Regions from separate parts of the Rhizobium sp. N731 genome, predicted to be linked through region 3. Evidence: riboswitches for the same ligand, from Rfam matches in the RefSeq annotation. Region 3 holds a riboswitch; each other region holds the start of a gene.
The links. Region 3 has a riboswitch for thiamine pyrophosphate ahead of thiC (phosphomethylpyrimidine synthase ThiC). Riboswitches for the same ligand answer to the same signal wherever they lie in the genome.

Region 1 (4,275 bases), on a different replicon from region 3:
CGGGTCAACGCCGGTCGGGCCGAAGAAGCCCCGCGCCGTCGTGTCGTAGCAGGCAAAGCCGAGCAGCTCACGGTCTTCGATGGCAATCAGGCAGGCGACGGGCTGGCGGGAGAAAGCGACCGAGACCTCGCTTGCCCAGTTCTCGCTGAACCGTTCGCGAACCCAGGTGACGACGAGATGCAGTTCCGGGGGGAGAGCCGGGCGGATGGAGGCGCCGACATGATCGGCTCGCTGTTTCAGCTCGGCGAGCTGCGCGGAGTAAAGGCTCACAAGCAGGTCCGGCACCCGACATTCCTCCTATTATTCCGTTGTTACGGAACATATACCCCTCTTATGTCATAGACTTGGCCATCTCGGCGGGCTTGTCAACAGGGTTTTTCAATCAGCGCCAGTGATTCAGCCGCGCTGGCTGCGCTCGCAACGCAGGGTGGCCGGCACAGGCGAAAACGGCCCGGGGAGACCGGGCCGTTCGATGGAGGCTGTTCGTCGATTTCAGTACTTATGCGCCGTCTTTCCAGAGCACATGAAAATGCTGCACCGGGCCATGGCCTGAGCCGACGGTGAGGCGTCCGGCCGCCGCGACCGCGCCGGCAAGATAATCCTTGGCGATGGCGACTGCCTCCCGCGCCGAAGCGCCCTTGGCAAGCTCGGCCGCCAGCGCGCTGGAGAGTGTGCAGCCGGTGCCGTGGGTGTTCTTCGTCGGCACCCGCTGGGCTTCGAACCAATGCAGCCCGTCGGCGGCGGCGAGCACGTCGGGGCTGTCGTCGCTGTCGAGATGACCGCCTTTGACCAGCACGGCGGCCGGGCCGAGGGCGCGCAGCCGTTCGGCCTGCGCCGCCATCTCCGCCCGGTTTGTCGCGACCGGCTGGTGCAGCAGCGCGGCGGCCTCCGGCAGGTTCGGCGTCAAAAGCGTGGCAAGCGGCAGCAGCCGCAGGGTCAGCACGTCGACCGCTTCGGGCGCGAGCAGGGCGGCACCGCCTTTGGCGATCATGACGGGGTCGAGGACGACGGGAATGCTGCGTCCTTTGGCGGTTGCTGCGGCCAGAGCTGCGGAAAGGGCGGCGGCGACGGCTTCGGCGATGCCGGCATTGGCAATCATGCCGATCTTGACGGCATCGACGCGCACATCGGCAAAGACGGCATCGATCTGGTCGGCAACGAATTGCGGCGGCACCAGATGCACGCCGGTGACCCCTTGCGTGTTCTGCGCCGTCAGCGCGGTCAGCACCGCCATGCCATAGACGCCGCGGGCCGAAAAGGCCTTGAGGTCGGCCTGGATGCCGGCGCCGCCGGACGGATCGGAGCCGGCGATGGAGAGGACGTTGCGGATCATGCCGGGACCTTTCGAATTTCTGCGGCGATGCGGCGGGTGGCCGCCGCCGGATCCGGCGTACCGCAGACGGCGGAGACGACGGCAAGCCCCTTGGCGCCGGCGGCAAACACGTCGGCCACATGCTCCGCTTTCAACCCGCCGATGGCGACGGACGGCACCGGCGAGAGCTGCACCAGCCTGGCAAGACCGTCAAATCCGATCGGCTGCTTGTGGTCGGCCTTGGTCGGCGTCGCAAACACCGGGCCGACGCCGGTATAATCGACGAGATCGCGATCGACGGCAGCCGCGAGCGCCTCGGTCTCGACCGAGAGGCCGAGGATCATGTCGGGGCCGATCATCCCCCGAGCGGTGCGCGCATCCATGTCCTCCTGGCCGATATGCAAGCCATCGGCGCTGATGGCGATGGCCGCCTCGACGTCATCATTGACGATGAGGCGGGCGCCGGTGCCACGGAGCGCCTGCTTCAAGGCGCGGCCGGTCTCGATCATGCGTGCTGTCCCCGCCTGTTTGTCGCGCAGCTGCACCATCGTCGCGCCGCCGGCAACGGCGAGGCGGGCGGTCTCGACCATGCCGATCCGGACGCAGAGATCCGGATCGAGGACGAGGTAGAGCGAAAGGTCGAAACGCTTCATGCGATCGATACCCTGGCTCTCGCATCCAGCGCTTCGCCGTCGAGCGCGGCCAGCGCATCGAGGAAGCGCCAGGCGAACGAGCCGGGGCCGGCCGCCCCGAGCGCGGCATCCTCGCCGGCGACGGCAAAGGTCGCGAGCGCTGCGACGGTCGCGCCGAACAGATCCTCGGGCGCGGTGGCGGCAAAGGCGCCGACAAGGCAGGTGAGCGAGCAGCCGAGTGCGGTGACCTGCGGCATCAGCACCGATCCGCCCTTGATGCGCACCGCCCTGTTACCGTCGGTCACGAAATCGACGGCGCCGGTCACGGCGACGATTGCCTGCTGCCGCTCCGCGAGCCGACGGGCCGAATCCTCCGCCTGCTCGACCGGATCGCGGCTGTCGACCCCCTGACCGCGGCTCTCCCCGCCGGCAAGCGCGATGATCTCGGAGGCATTGCCGCGGATGATCGTGGGCTTGAGCGCCAGCAGGTCGGCAACCGCTTGGCGGCGAAAGGCCGTCGCATAATGCGCCACCGGATCGAGCACCCAGGGTTTGCCTGATGAGGCAGCCGCCTTCGCCGCCGCCCGCATGCCGTCGAGCCATTGCGTCGAAAGCGTGCCGATATTGACGGTCAGCGCGCTCGCGATGCCGGCGAATTCGCCAGCTTCCTCAGCCGCATGCACCATGGCCGGCGAAGCGCCGGATGCCAGCAGGACATTGGCCGCGATGTTCATGGCGACATAATTGGTGATGCAGTGGACGAGCGGCGGCTTTTCGCGCATCGCCTCCAGCATGGCTCCCGAGGTGGTCTTGCTCTGCATAGCGCCCCTTTCAGGCGGGGCAGGCACGGGGCGGCGTCTTCGGCGATGCCCCGAGCGACTCCCTCCGCCGGCATTATCCGGTTCAGGTTCGAAGGGTTCTTCTCAGCCCGTCTATCGACGAACGCCCCTGTCTCTCATCACGCTCTTTTTCGCAGAGAAGGACGCGGCTGTCATCCCGAAAATGACATTCCGCGTTCCCTCCGACAAAACTGGTTGAACGCATCACAGCGCTCCTCAACTCAAATCATGCAGATCCGTCGTAATCGCCGGCCCGATCGAAAACTCCGAAAACCGCACCGTCAATCCACTCCTCTCCGGTGTACAGGCGGTCGGGCCGACCTCGTATCGGTCGGCAACCGGGAAGGGCGCTAGCCGTAGCAGTGGCCAGCGGTTGCCGTCGCGGGAGGCCTGGATACGAAGGGCGCCGCCTGCGACGGTGACGCGGATGTGGAAGTCCTCGAGTTGCCTGAACGGCTGCGACACCGACCAGTCGGACTTTCCGTCGGTGACGACGGTGCTGAGGAAGGCTTCGCCGTCGGTGAATTCGACGCCTGTCTTGACCCAGCGGTTTTCGTCGAGGCGCACCATCAGGCCGGCCTGGTCGTAGAGGGTGCGGAACTCGCCCTGGATGCGGATCTGGGCGGTGAAGCTCTCGGCGGTGGGGAAGGCGAGGAAGTGGCCGCTGTCGCGGGTGAAGCCGTAATAGGTCTCCCGCCAGAAATCGGTCTTGTCGCCTGTCGTCAGCGTCAGGCCGGTTGCGTCGGCGTGCCAGCTTTCCGGTTCGTTCAGCCATTTTCCGTTGTTGAAATCGATGTCCATTCCATCCTCGCTTTATTGAAGCCGCGGGCGCTGCCGATTCTTAGCGCCCCCATAATGCGCGAGCTTCGCGAAGGCGGCCAGCCGCACCCGCGGTTCGGCGGTGTTGGCCGTCGCGACCCTCGTCTCACGACATAATCCGTGGGCTTCCGCTTGACACGATTACTTCATCTCTTATTCTGTTACAAAAAGATGAATTACATAATTGTGGAACTTAACGGGAGCCCTCATATGAAAACGCTTGTCGCATTCCTGCTCGGCACCGCGCTCGTCGCTCTGCCTTCGACCCTGTTTGCCCAGGAAAAGGGCGGCGTCATCAATGTCGCGACGATCGGCGAGCCGCCGACGCTCGATCCGATGTCGTCGACGGCCGATCTCGTCGGCATCGTCACCCAGCACATTTTCGAAACGCTCTACACGTTCGACAAGAGCTGGAATGTCACGCCGCTTCTGGCCGAAAGCCTGCCCGAGATTAGCGCCGACGGCAAAACCTATACGATCAAGCTTCGGACCGGCATCAAGTTCCACGACAATAGCGACATGACCTCGGATGATGTCGTCGCCTCGCTTGGCCGCTGGATGAAGATCGCCTCGCGCGGCAAGCAGGTGGCGGGCTTCATCGACAAGATCATTGCTGCCGATCCGTCAACCGTGACCATCACGCTGAAGCAGCCCTATGCGCCGCTGACCTCGC
Region 2 (4,275 bases), on a different replicon from region 3:
CGGAAAAAGATCGAACAACGATTCAAGGAAGGCAAGCACGCTTGTATTGCCGATACGGTAATAGACCAGCCTACCCTGACGGCGCGTATTGACGAGGCCTTCAAGCCTTAAACGTGCGAGCTGCTGCGAGACCATTGCCTGCTGAATGCCGAGGATGTTTTCGATTTCACCGACCGTCCGCTCCTCACTCGCGAGTATGCAAAGAATCAGAAGTCGGGTCTGGTGCGCCAGTGCCTTCAGCAGATCGCTCGCCTCACGAGCGTTTCCAGCGAGTTTGTGCAGTTCCTGACCGGACATTCCCGGCTCGGGCTTGGGCAATGGCATTCGACATCTCGGAAGGGAAGCGAAAAGGCAGATCAGCACAATAGCATATTCGCACACGCGAATTTGCCAAAAGTGATGAAATGTCAAAAAAGGTCTAACCAAATCAGCAGATAAGCTGGCCGCCATTGATCTCGATGACCTGGCCGGTAATGTATCCGGAGAGGGAGGGTGCCGCCAGGAACAGATAGGCCGGAGCGCAGTCCTCCGCCGTGCCCAGCCGCTGCAAGGGAATAGACTTTCTCGTCTGCTCCAGCTTTTCGCGGGAGGAATAGCGCTCATGGAAATCCGTCTCGATCGTTCCGGGCGAGACACAATTGACGCGGATGCTATCCGGCGCGAGCTCGCGGGCAAGCGCCTTGGAATAGGTGGAAACGAAAGCTTTCGAAGCGGAATAGATCGAAGAACCGGGACTGCCGCCGGTCAGCGCGGAAATTGAAACGGTGTTGACGATGGCAGCGCCTTCCGCCGCCTTTAATGCCGGCAGCAGCGCACGCGTCAGCGCCACCACCGACGTCTGGTTCAAACGCACGATCGCCTCATAATCTGCGTCGGTCAGTGTGGCAGCCGGAAAACGGCCGAGCATGGTGCCGGCGTTATTGACGAGCACATGCACCTTGTCGAAAAAGGCAAGCGCATTTTCGGCAAATTGCGCAGCGCCGCCAGCGGCGGTGAAATCGGCGTGCAGCAGCAGCGCCCGTCTTTCGGATTCAGCCGTCAGCAGAAAATCCGGCAGCTCGCGCCCCGGTTTGCGTCCGGTATGGACGATCACCTTCGCGCCGCAGTCCAGGAACTGCCGGGCCACTTCGAGGCCGATGCCCCGCCCGGCTCCGGTCACGATGACATTGCGATTCTCGAATAGTCTCGGATGGAACACGAAGCCGTCCTCCTCGCGGACAAAGCCGCCTGTTGCGCCATTCGCCCTTAACATATGAGCGCGCCGGCCGAAAGAAAGGCGGCATCATCTTTCCGCGAGAGGCTAGCGCTCTTCCCCGAAAGCTCACACTTCGTTTTCGCTCTCCAGCAGCCGCGGGCCCGGCCCTTCCTCGCCGAGCCGATCGAAGGGATTGCGCAACGGACAGCTTTCGATCGACAGGCAGCCGCAGCCGATGCAGCCGGTCAGACGGTCTCGCAGCAGGCTCAGCTGTCTGATTCGCGTGTCGAGCTCATCCTTCCAGCGCGCCGACAGCGTCTGCCAGTCGGCAACCGTCGGCGTGCGTCCCTGCGGCAGGGAGGCAAATGCCGTCTGGATTTCCGAAAGCGGAATGCCGACACGTTGCGCCACCTTGATGATGCCGAGCCGGCGAAGCACATCGCGTCCGTAGCGCCGCTGGTTGCCGCGCGTGCGGATACTCGAGATCAGCCCCTTGACCTCATAGAAATGCAGCGCCGAGACGGCAAGACCGCTGCGTTGCGCCACTTCACCGACCGTCAGAAGCCTGCCGAGCGGCGTTGCAGAAATCCTATTCATCGCCTATTGACCTCAATATTAGTTGAGGTTTTATAACCCCTGCTCCCCCGCCCGTAAAGCGTGAGGCGCAGGAAGGAGCGGCAGTGAGATCATCCGGTCGATAAAAGCTGGAACGAGGGCATCGGCGCTCGTCCGCCCCCGTATCGATCGCTCCAGCCGATATGGCCCCCGAGAGGCGAGCGCTCGGGTTCCGTTCCCGGCAGGTACGGAACCTCGGAAACACCCGGACAGGACCTCTGTCCGGGTGTTTTTTCATTTGCGCCCCGTCCCGACCGGCCGGACTGCTTTGCAATTTTGCGGTTGCGGCAAGAAAACCCCGATGATAGTTTTCGCCGAAATAACAGGGGAGCTCCGTGTCGCCGGGGCTGAGATGCGAGGCGCAAGCTTCCGGACCCTTCTAAGCTGATCTGGGTAATGCCAGCGGAGCGAGGTCCAAATGCATTCCGGCGCGCAAGTGTCACTCTACCCGACGTCCGGCCATTCCGCCGGCATCCCTATCGATGCCGTCAAGGCAATCGCCCCGAATTGCGGCAGGCTGCGCATCGAGACCGATGCCCTCGACAGGTTTGCGCGAACGGCCCGACGAAAGCCTGAAATCGAACGCCGATGACATCGCCACGCCCATCGGATTCGCGTCTTGCGACGCTCTGTCTCGCCGTGTACCGGGCAATGCCCGCCTTGCTCGCAGGCTTTGCCTTTCTGGCGGCATGGGAACTCTATGTCGATCTTTCCGGCATCAAACCGTCCATTCTGCCGGCGCCTTCGCGTATCCTTGTCCAGGGTTGGCTGAACCGAGAGGGGCTGATGTCAAACACCTGGCCGACGCTCGGCGCCACACTCGGCGGTTTCGCTCTGTCGCTCGCCTTCGCCTTCGCCTCTTCGATCCTGATGGATTTCATGCCCTTCATGCGCCGGGCACTGCTGCCGATCTTCATTGCCAGTCAAACTTTGCCGCTGGTGGCGATCGCACCCCTCGTCGTTCTCTGGTTCGGTTTCGGCCTTTTGCCGAAGATATTGCTGGTGGCCCTCGTCACCTTTTTCCCGCTGCTCGTTGCGCTGCTTCAGGGTTACGAGGCGACCGACCGCGATATTGCCGAATTGCTGAACTCGATGAAGGCGAGCCGCTGGCGCATTTTCCGCCTGGCGCGCCTTCCCTCCTCTTTGCCCTTTTTCTTCGCGGGTCTCAGGATCTCGATCACCTATGCCGTCGTCGGCGCGATCTTTGCCGAATATGCCGGCGCTGCAAGCGGCCTCGGCATCTATATCCTCAACGCCAAGAACAATTTCCGTCCCGATCTCGTGCTCGCCGCCGTGATCGTCAGCGCTCTCTTGACGCTCTGCCTCTTCGCGCTGACGCTGGTTATCCAGCGTTTCGTCATGCCCTGGCAGCCATCCCAGGAGCGGCGCCGATGACCGGTCAGATGCTTGAGCTGCGCAACATCTCGAAATCCTTCGACGGCATGAAGATTCTGAGCGACATTTCACTCACCGTCGCAAACGGCGAGTTCGTCTCGATCGTCGGCCCATCCGGCTCCGGAAAATCGACCGTGCTGAGACTGCTGACACAGGCGCTGCGGCCTGATTCCGGCGCCATGCTTTTCAACGGTGCAGCGCTGGAACAGACGCCGCATTCCTTTGCCTTCATGCCGCAACGCGATGCGCTGATGCCCTGGCGCCCGATCATCGATAATGCCGCGCTCGGCCTGGAAGTGAAGGGAATGAGTCGTCGGGCGGCCCGCGCCGCTGTCGCACCCCTCTTCGAGCGGTTCGGCCTTGCCGGCTTCGAGCATCACTACCCCTCTTCTCTTTCCGGCGGCATGCGACAGCGTGCGGCACTGCTGCGCACCGTCATCCAGAAGCAGGACATGCTGCTGCTCGACGAGCCCTTCGGCGCGCTCGATGCGCTGACCCGCACACAGATCCAGGAGTGGCTGCAAGGCATGTGGACCGAACATCGCTGGACGGCGCTGCTAATCACGCACGATGTCCGCGAGGCCGTTTTCCTCTCCGATCGGATCTACGTGCTGTCTGCCCGCCCGGCCCGCGTCATCCGCGAATTCCGTGTCCCCCTGCCCCGCCCGAGAAGCATCGCCGATCTCGGTTCACCCGCGGCTCAGGCAATCGAGACTGAAATCCTGCAAACCCTGCTTCATCCGCTAGAACAGGATGATTTTAGGCCGACCGGCCTGAAATCTGGCTCCTGTTCCAATTTTAAGAGTTAGAGCCTGATGTCGTCCGAAAACCGCACTTTTCGGCATCATGCTCTCAAGACCTGAGGAGGTCACCATGCCGCTTCTCACCCGTCGCCAGACGATCCTTGCCACCATCGCAACAAGCCTCGCCGGCCGCGCCGCCTTCGGCCAACCGGCGCCCGCAAAGGTTCGCATCGCGCTCGACTGGACGCCCAACACCAATCATATCGGCATCTATGTCGCCAAGGCGAAGGGCTTCTATGCGGCCGCCGGCCTCGATGTCGAAATTCT
Region 3 (4,275 bases):
GGCGGTGTGGACGAAACGATAGGCCATGAATGCAAGAATGGTGTTGCGATAGAGTGATCCAACAGGCGCCGGAGATAAGCGTACGATCGTTATCGCCCGGCAGTAAAACATCGGAATATGCCACGAACATTCAGAGCATGGCGGCGGCGGCCTGGCGAGTAAAATGGGTCGGCGAAACCGGCCCATCCACAGTCAATGCTGCTCGATCGGGGCAGGCACGGCAGCAATCGCAGCATGAGGTATTTCGAATGCAAACTCATGATTGCTGCTTTCGGTATCGCGGCGGCAAATTTCCTGTCGATAAAACTTTAGGTTCCGCTGTGGCAATATTTTCAACCCAAATGTCTATCGTCGCAACTTGCGGAAGAAAATGAGCCGGACGATCTTCGCGGAATGTGCAGCGGTTTTTGACTCCCGGCAGGAAAATGCACGCAAACATGAGGGGAGTGAAAGCCCTTGGCTGTCACAGACGAGTTAACCCGATCAGAATTCTGTGGCACCGCGGATCTCGATACCAATGGCGCCTTGCGCCCGGCCAGTTGGGAAAACGAGGTAAAGAACCATTTTGTCTTCCTGGACGAGCTTCGGGGGATAGCGGCGCTGTCAGTGGTTCTCCTACATGCTAACCAGGCTTTTGCCTTCGGCCTTCATTTTCACGCCTATCTGGCGGTGGATTTCTTCTTTTGTCTCAGTGGCTTCGTTCTCGCACACGGATATGACGCAAAGCTGAAGTCGGGCATGTTGCGAAACAGGACATTCCTCCTCAAACGCACAATACGACTTTATCCCATGATCGCGGTCGGTGTCGCTTTAGGCGTTCTCGCGGCGCAATTTACCTACGCCTCGATTCTTTCCGGTCTTGACGTCTCGATTCTTGCACTCGGCGCATTGCTTCTTTTGCCGCTCGGACTTTTGGTGGGACAAGAGGCGTTCGCGATCAACAACCCCCTCTGGTCTATCTGTTTTGAAATAGTCGCAGGCGTGGCCTACGGCTCAGTCGCCCGACGGAGAATTCGTCTTTGGCATGAGATAGCGGCTCTCGCCCTATTGGCCGCAGCGCTTTTCGCCGTCGTCTCGATCGAGGGTACCGTCGGATCGGTCGGATTTGGCAGCTGGCGAACGTTCTTCGAGGGATTGGTCAGGGTCGGCTTTTCGTTCCTTGCCGGTGTGCTGATCCTCCGCTGGGATATAAGCAACCGTATCAGGGCGGTACCGCCTCAGGTCCCGCTTTTCCTCCTGATCGCGGTTCTGTTTTGCCCCTTTGCCGTCGCCAGAGACATCTTCGACTTCGTCTGCATCGCTATCATATTTCCGATCGTGCTCGTGCTGGCCGTAGCGGTTTCCTCCCATGAGAAACGGCCATTCGCCGCATATCTTGGCCAGATATCTTATCCTCTCTACATCGTCCATCAGCCAATAATGCAACTCGGCGCACAGCTCCAAATCTCCACCGGCGAGGTGATCCCACGGCCGATCACCGCCGGCCTCGCACTCCTGACTGCCATAGCTGTTGCGCATCTCTTGTACACTCGCTTCGATACACCCGTGCGCGTCTATTTAGGCCGCAAGCTGCTCAGATCAGCTTGACGGCGTCGTTTTTTTGCGACGGCGGCAACCCCCGTGCTAGGGATTGGGCGATGGAAACGCATCGGGTCGTGGCTTGACACGAAGGCCGCTCCGCTCTTTGATGCCGAACATTCACCAGGGGTGTCCCGGCAAGGGGCTGAGATTCTGCTGAACAATACGGCTTTGCCTGTTGTGGCGCAGTGACCCGTTGAACCTGATCCAGTTCATACTGGCGTAGGGACGGTGCGGACGCTGCGGCTGTTGGGCGGATCTTCGCTTTGTCGCGGAAGGCGTCTTTCCATCATTCCAACACTGGAACTGGGTCTCCAAACGTCAAACCTTGGAGCCTCATCCATGAATATTGTTGCACCCCAGCTTACTCCCGTCGTCACCACCGGCTCGCTTCCGGCCTCGACCAAGATCGTCAAACCCGGAACGCTCTATCCGGATCTGCGCGTGCCGATGCGCGAAATCAACCTTCACCCGACCTCGGGTGAACCGCCGGTCACGGTCTATGATTCCTCCGGCCCTTATACCGATCCGGCCCACGTGGTCTCCATCGACGCCGGGCTGCCGCGTTTGCGCGAGGCCTGGGTCAGGGCGCGTGGCGACGTCGAAGCCTACGAAGGCCGGGTGGTGAAGCCTGAAGACAATGGTTTTGCCACGGGCGAACGGCTGACGCCGGAATTTCCCATTCGCAACACGCCGCTAAAGGCAAAGGCCGGCCGCGCCGTCACCCAGCTCGCCTATGCGCGGGCCGGCATTATCACCCCGGAAATGGAATTTATCGCGATCCGCGAAAACCTCGGCCGGCAGGCCGCGAAGGAGGCGCTCACCCGCGACGGCGAGAGCTTCGGCGCGCATGTTCCGGATTTCGTGACGCCCGAATTCGTGCGCCGGGAAGTCGCCGAGGGCAGGGCGATCATCCCAGCGAATATCAACCACCCCGAATCCGAACCGATGATCATCGGCCGGAATTTCCTCGTGAAGATCAACGCCAATATCGGCAATTCGGCCGTCACCTCGTCGATGGCGGAAGAGGTGGAAAAGATGGTCTGGGCGATCCGCTGGGGCGCCGACACCGTCATGGACCTTTCCACCGGTCGCAACATTCACAACATCCGCGAATGGATCATTCGCAACTCGCCGGTTCCGATTGGAACCGTGCCGCTTTACCAGGCGCTCGAGAAGGTCAACGGCATTGCCGAAGATCTGACCTGGGAAGTCTATCGGGATACGCTGATCGAGCAGGCCGAGCAGGGCGTCGATTATTTCACGATCCATGCGGGCGTGCGGCTGGCCTATATTCCGCTCACCGTCAATCGCGTCACCGGCATCGTCTCACGCGGCGGCTCGATCATGGCCAAGTGGTGTTTGCATCACCACAAGGAGAGTTTCCTCTACGAGCATTTCGAGGAAATCTGCGACATCTGCCGTGCCTATGACGTCTCCTTCTCGCTCGGCGACGGTTTGCGGCCGGGGTCGATCGCGGATGCCAATGACGCAGCGCAATTTGCCGAGCTCGAAACCCTCGGCGAACTGACGAAGATCGCCTGGGCCAGGGATTGCCAGGTGATGATCGAAGGCCCCGGCCATGTGCCGATGCACAAGATCAAAGAGAATATGGATAAGCAGCTCAAGGTCTGCGGCGAAGCCCCCTTCTATACGCTCGGTCCGCTGACGACCGACATCGCGCCGGGCTATGATCACATTACCTCCGGCATCGGAGCCGCCATGATCGGCTGGTTCGGCACGGCGATGCTCTGCTACGTCACGCCGAAGGAGCATCTGGGGCTGCCCGACCGCAGCGACGTCAAGACCGGCGTCATTACCTACAAGATCGCCGCCCATGCCGCCGATCTTGCCAAGGGACATCCGGCCGCCCGCATCCGCGACGATGCGCTGTCGCGGGCGCGCTTCGAATTCCGTTGGGAGGATCAGTTCAACCTCTCCCTCGACCCGGATACGGCGCGTTCCTTCCACGACGAGACCCTCCCGAAGGAGGCGCACAAGGTGGCGCATTTCTGTTCGATGTGCGGCCCGAAATTCTGCTCCATGCGAATTTCCCACGACATTCGCGCCGAAGCCCAGAAAGAGGGATTGGAAGCCATGGCGGCCAAGTACCGCGATGGCGGCGATCTCTACATGCCGGTCGCAGAGGTCGCGAAAACGCCCGTCGGAGAATGACCATGCGCGTTCTCGTCAAGGGGGCCGGCGTTGCCGGCCTCACCGTGGCCTGGCAGCTCTATCGCCACGGCTTCCGCGTCACCCTTGCGGAGCTGGCCGACAAGGTCGGCGCTGGTGCCTCCGGCTTTGCCGGCGGCATGCTGGCGCCGTGGTGCGAGCGGGAAGGTGCGGAGGAGCCGGTGCTGACGCTCGGTCGCCTTGCCGCGGACTGGTGGGAGGCTGCACTGCCCGGCCATGTCAATCGCCGGGGAACACTTGTCGTGGCGGGCGGGCGCGATGCCGGCGAGCTCGACCGCTTTTCCCGCCGGACAAGTGGATGGGAATGGCTGGACGAGGCGGCGATCGCCGCTCTGGAGCCTGATCTCGCCGGCCGCTTCCGCAGGGCGCTGTTCTTCCGGCAGGAAGCGCATCTCGATCCACGGCAGGCGCTCGCCGCCCTGGCCGCAGGGTTGGAGGACGCCCGCATGCGTCTCATGCTCGGCGTCACCGGCGAAGCTGATTTTGCCCATTATGACCGGGTGA

Region 1: another riboswitch for thiamine pyrophosphate. It lies ahead of thiM (hydroxyethylthiazole kinase); the one in region 3 lies ahead of thiC (phosphomethylpyrimidine synthase ThiC).
Region 2: another riboswitch for thiamine pyrophosphate. It lies ahead of AMK02_RS19590 (ABC transporter permease); the one in region 3 lies ahead of thiC (phosphomethylpyrimidine synthase ThiC).

The regions. Positions count from the first base shown of each region.
Region 1 is NZ_CP013606.1:376,550-380,824, forward strand. Features, by position in the region: gene AMK02_RS29235 (GNAT family N-acetyltransferase) at 1-285, opposite strand, end outside; gene thiD (bifunctional hydroxymethylpyrimidine kinase/phosphomethylpyrimidine kinase) at 500-1,333, opposite strand; gene thiE (thiamine phosphate synthase) at 1,330-1,965, opposite strand; gene thiM (hydroxyethylthiazole kinase) at 1,962-2,765, opposite strand; TPP riboswitch at 2,808-2,904, opposite strand; gene AMK02_RS29255 (DUF1349 domain-containing protein) at 3,000-3,584, opposite strand; gene AMK02_RS29260 (ABC transporter substrate-binding protein) at 3,813-4,275, shown strand, end outside.
Region 2 is NZ_CP013601.1:4,046,940-4,051,214, forward strand. Features, by position in the region: gene AMK02_RS19575 (ArsR/SmtB family transcription factor) at 1-324, opposite strand, end outside; gene AMK02_RS19580 (SDR family NAD(P)-dependent oxidoreductase) at 428-1,198, opposite strand; gene soxR (redox-sensitive transcriptional activator SoxR) at 1,322-1,792, opposite strand; TPP riboswitch at 2,125-2,238, shown strand; gene AMK02_RS19590 (ABC transporter permease) at 2,399-3,205, shown strand; gene AMK02_RS19595 (ABC transporter ATP-binding protein) at 3,202-4,014, shown strand; gene AMK02_RS19600 (ABC transporter substrate-binding protein) at 4,079-4,275, shown strand, end outside.
Region 3 is NZ_CP013602.1:86,153-90,427, reverse strand. Features, by position in the region: gene AMK02_RS21365 (metallophosphoesterase family protein) at 1-27, opposite strand, end outside; gene AMK02_RS21360 (acyltransferase family protein) at 457-1,587, shown strand; TPP riboswitch at 1,694-1,825, shown strand; gene thiC (phosphomethylpyrimidine synthase ThiC) at 1,921-3,753, shown strand; gene thiO (glycine oxidase ThiO) at 3,756-4,275, shown strand, end outside.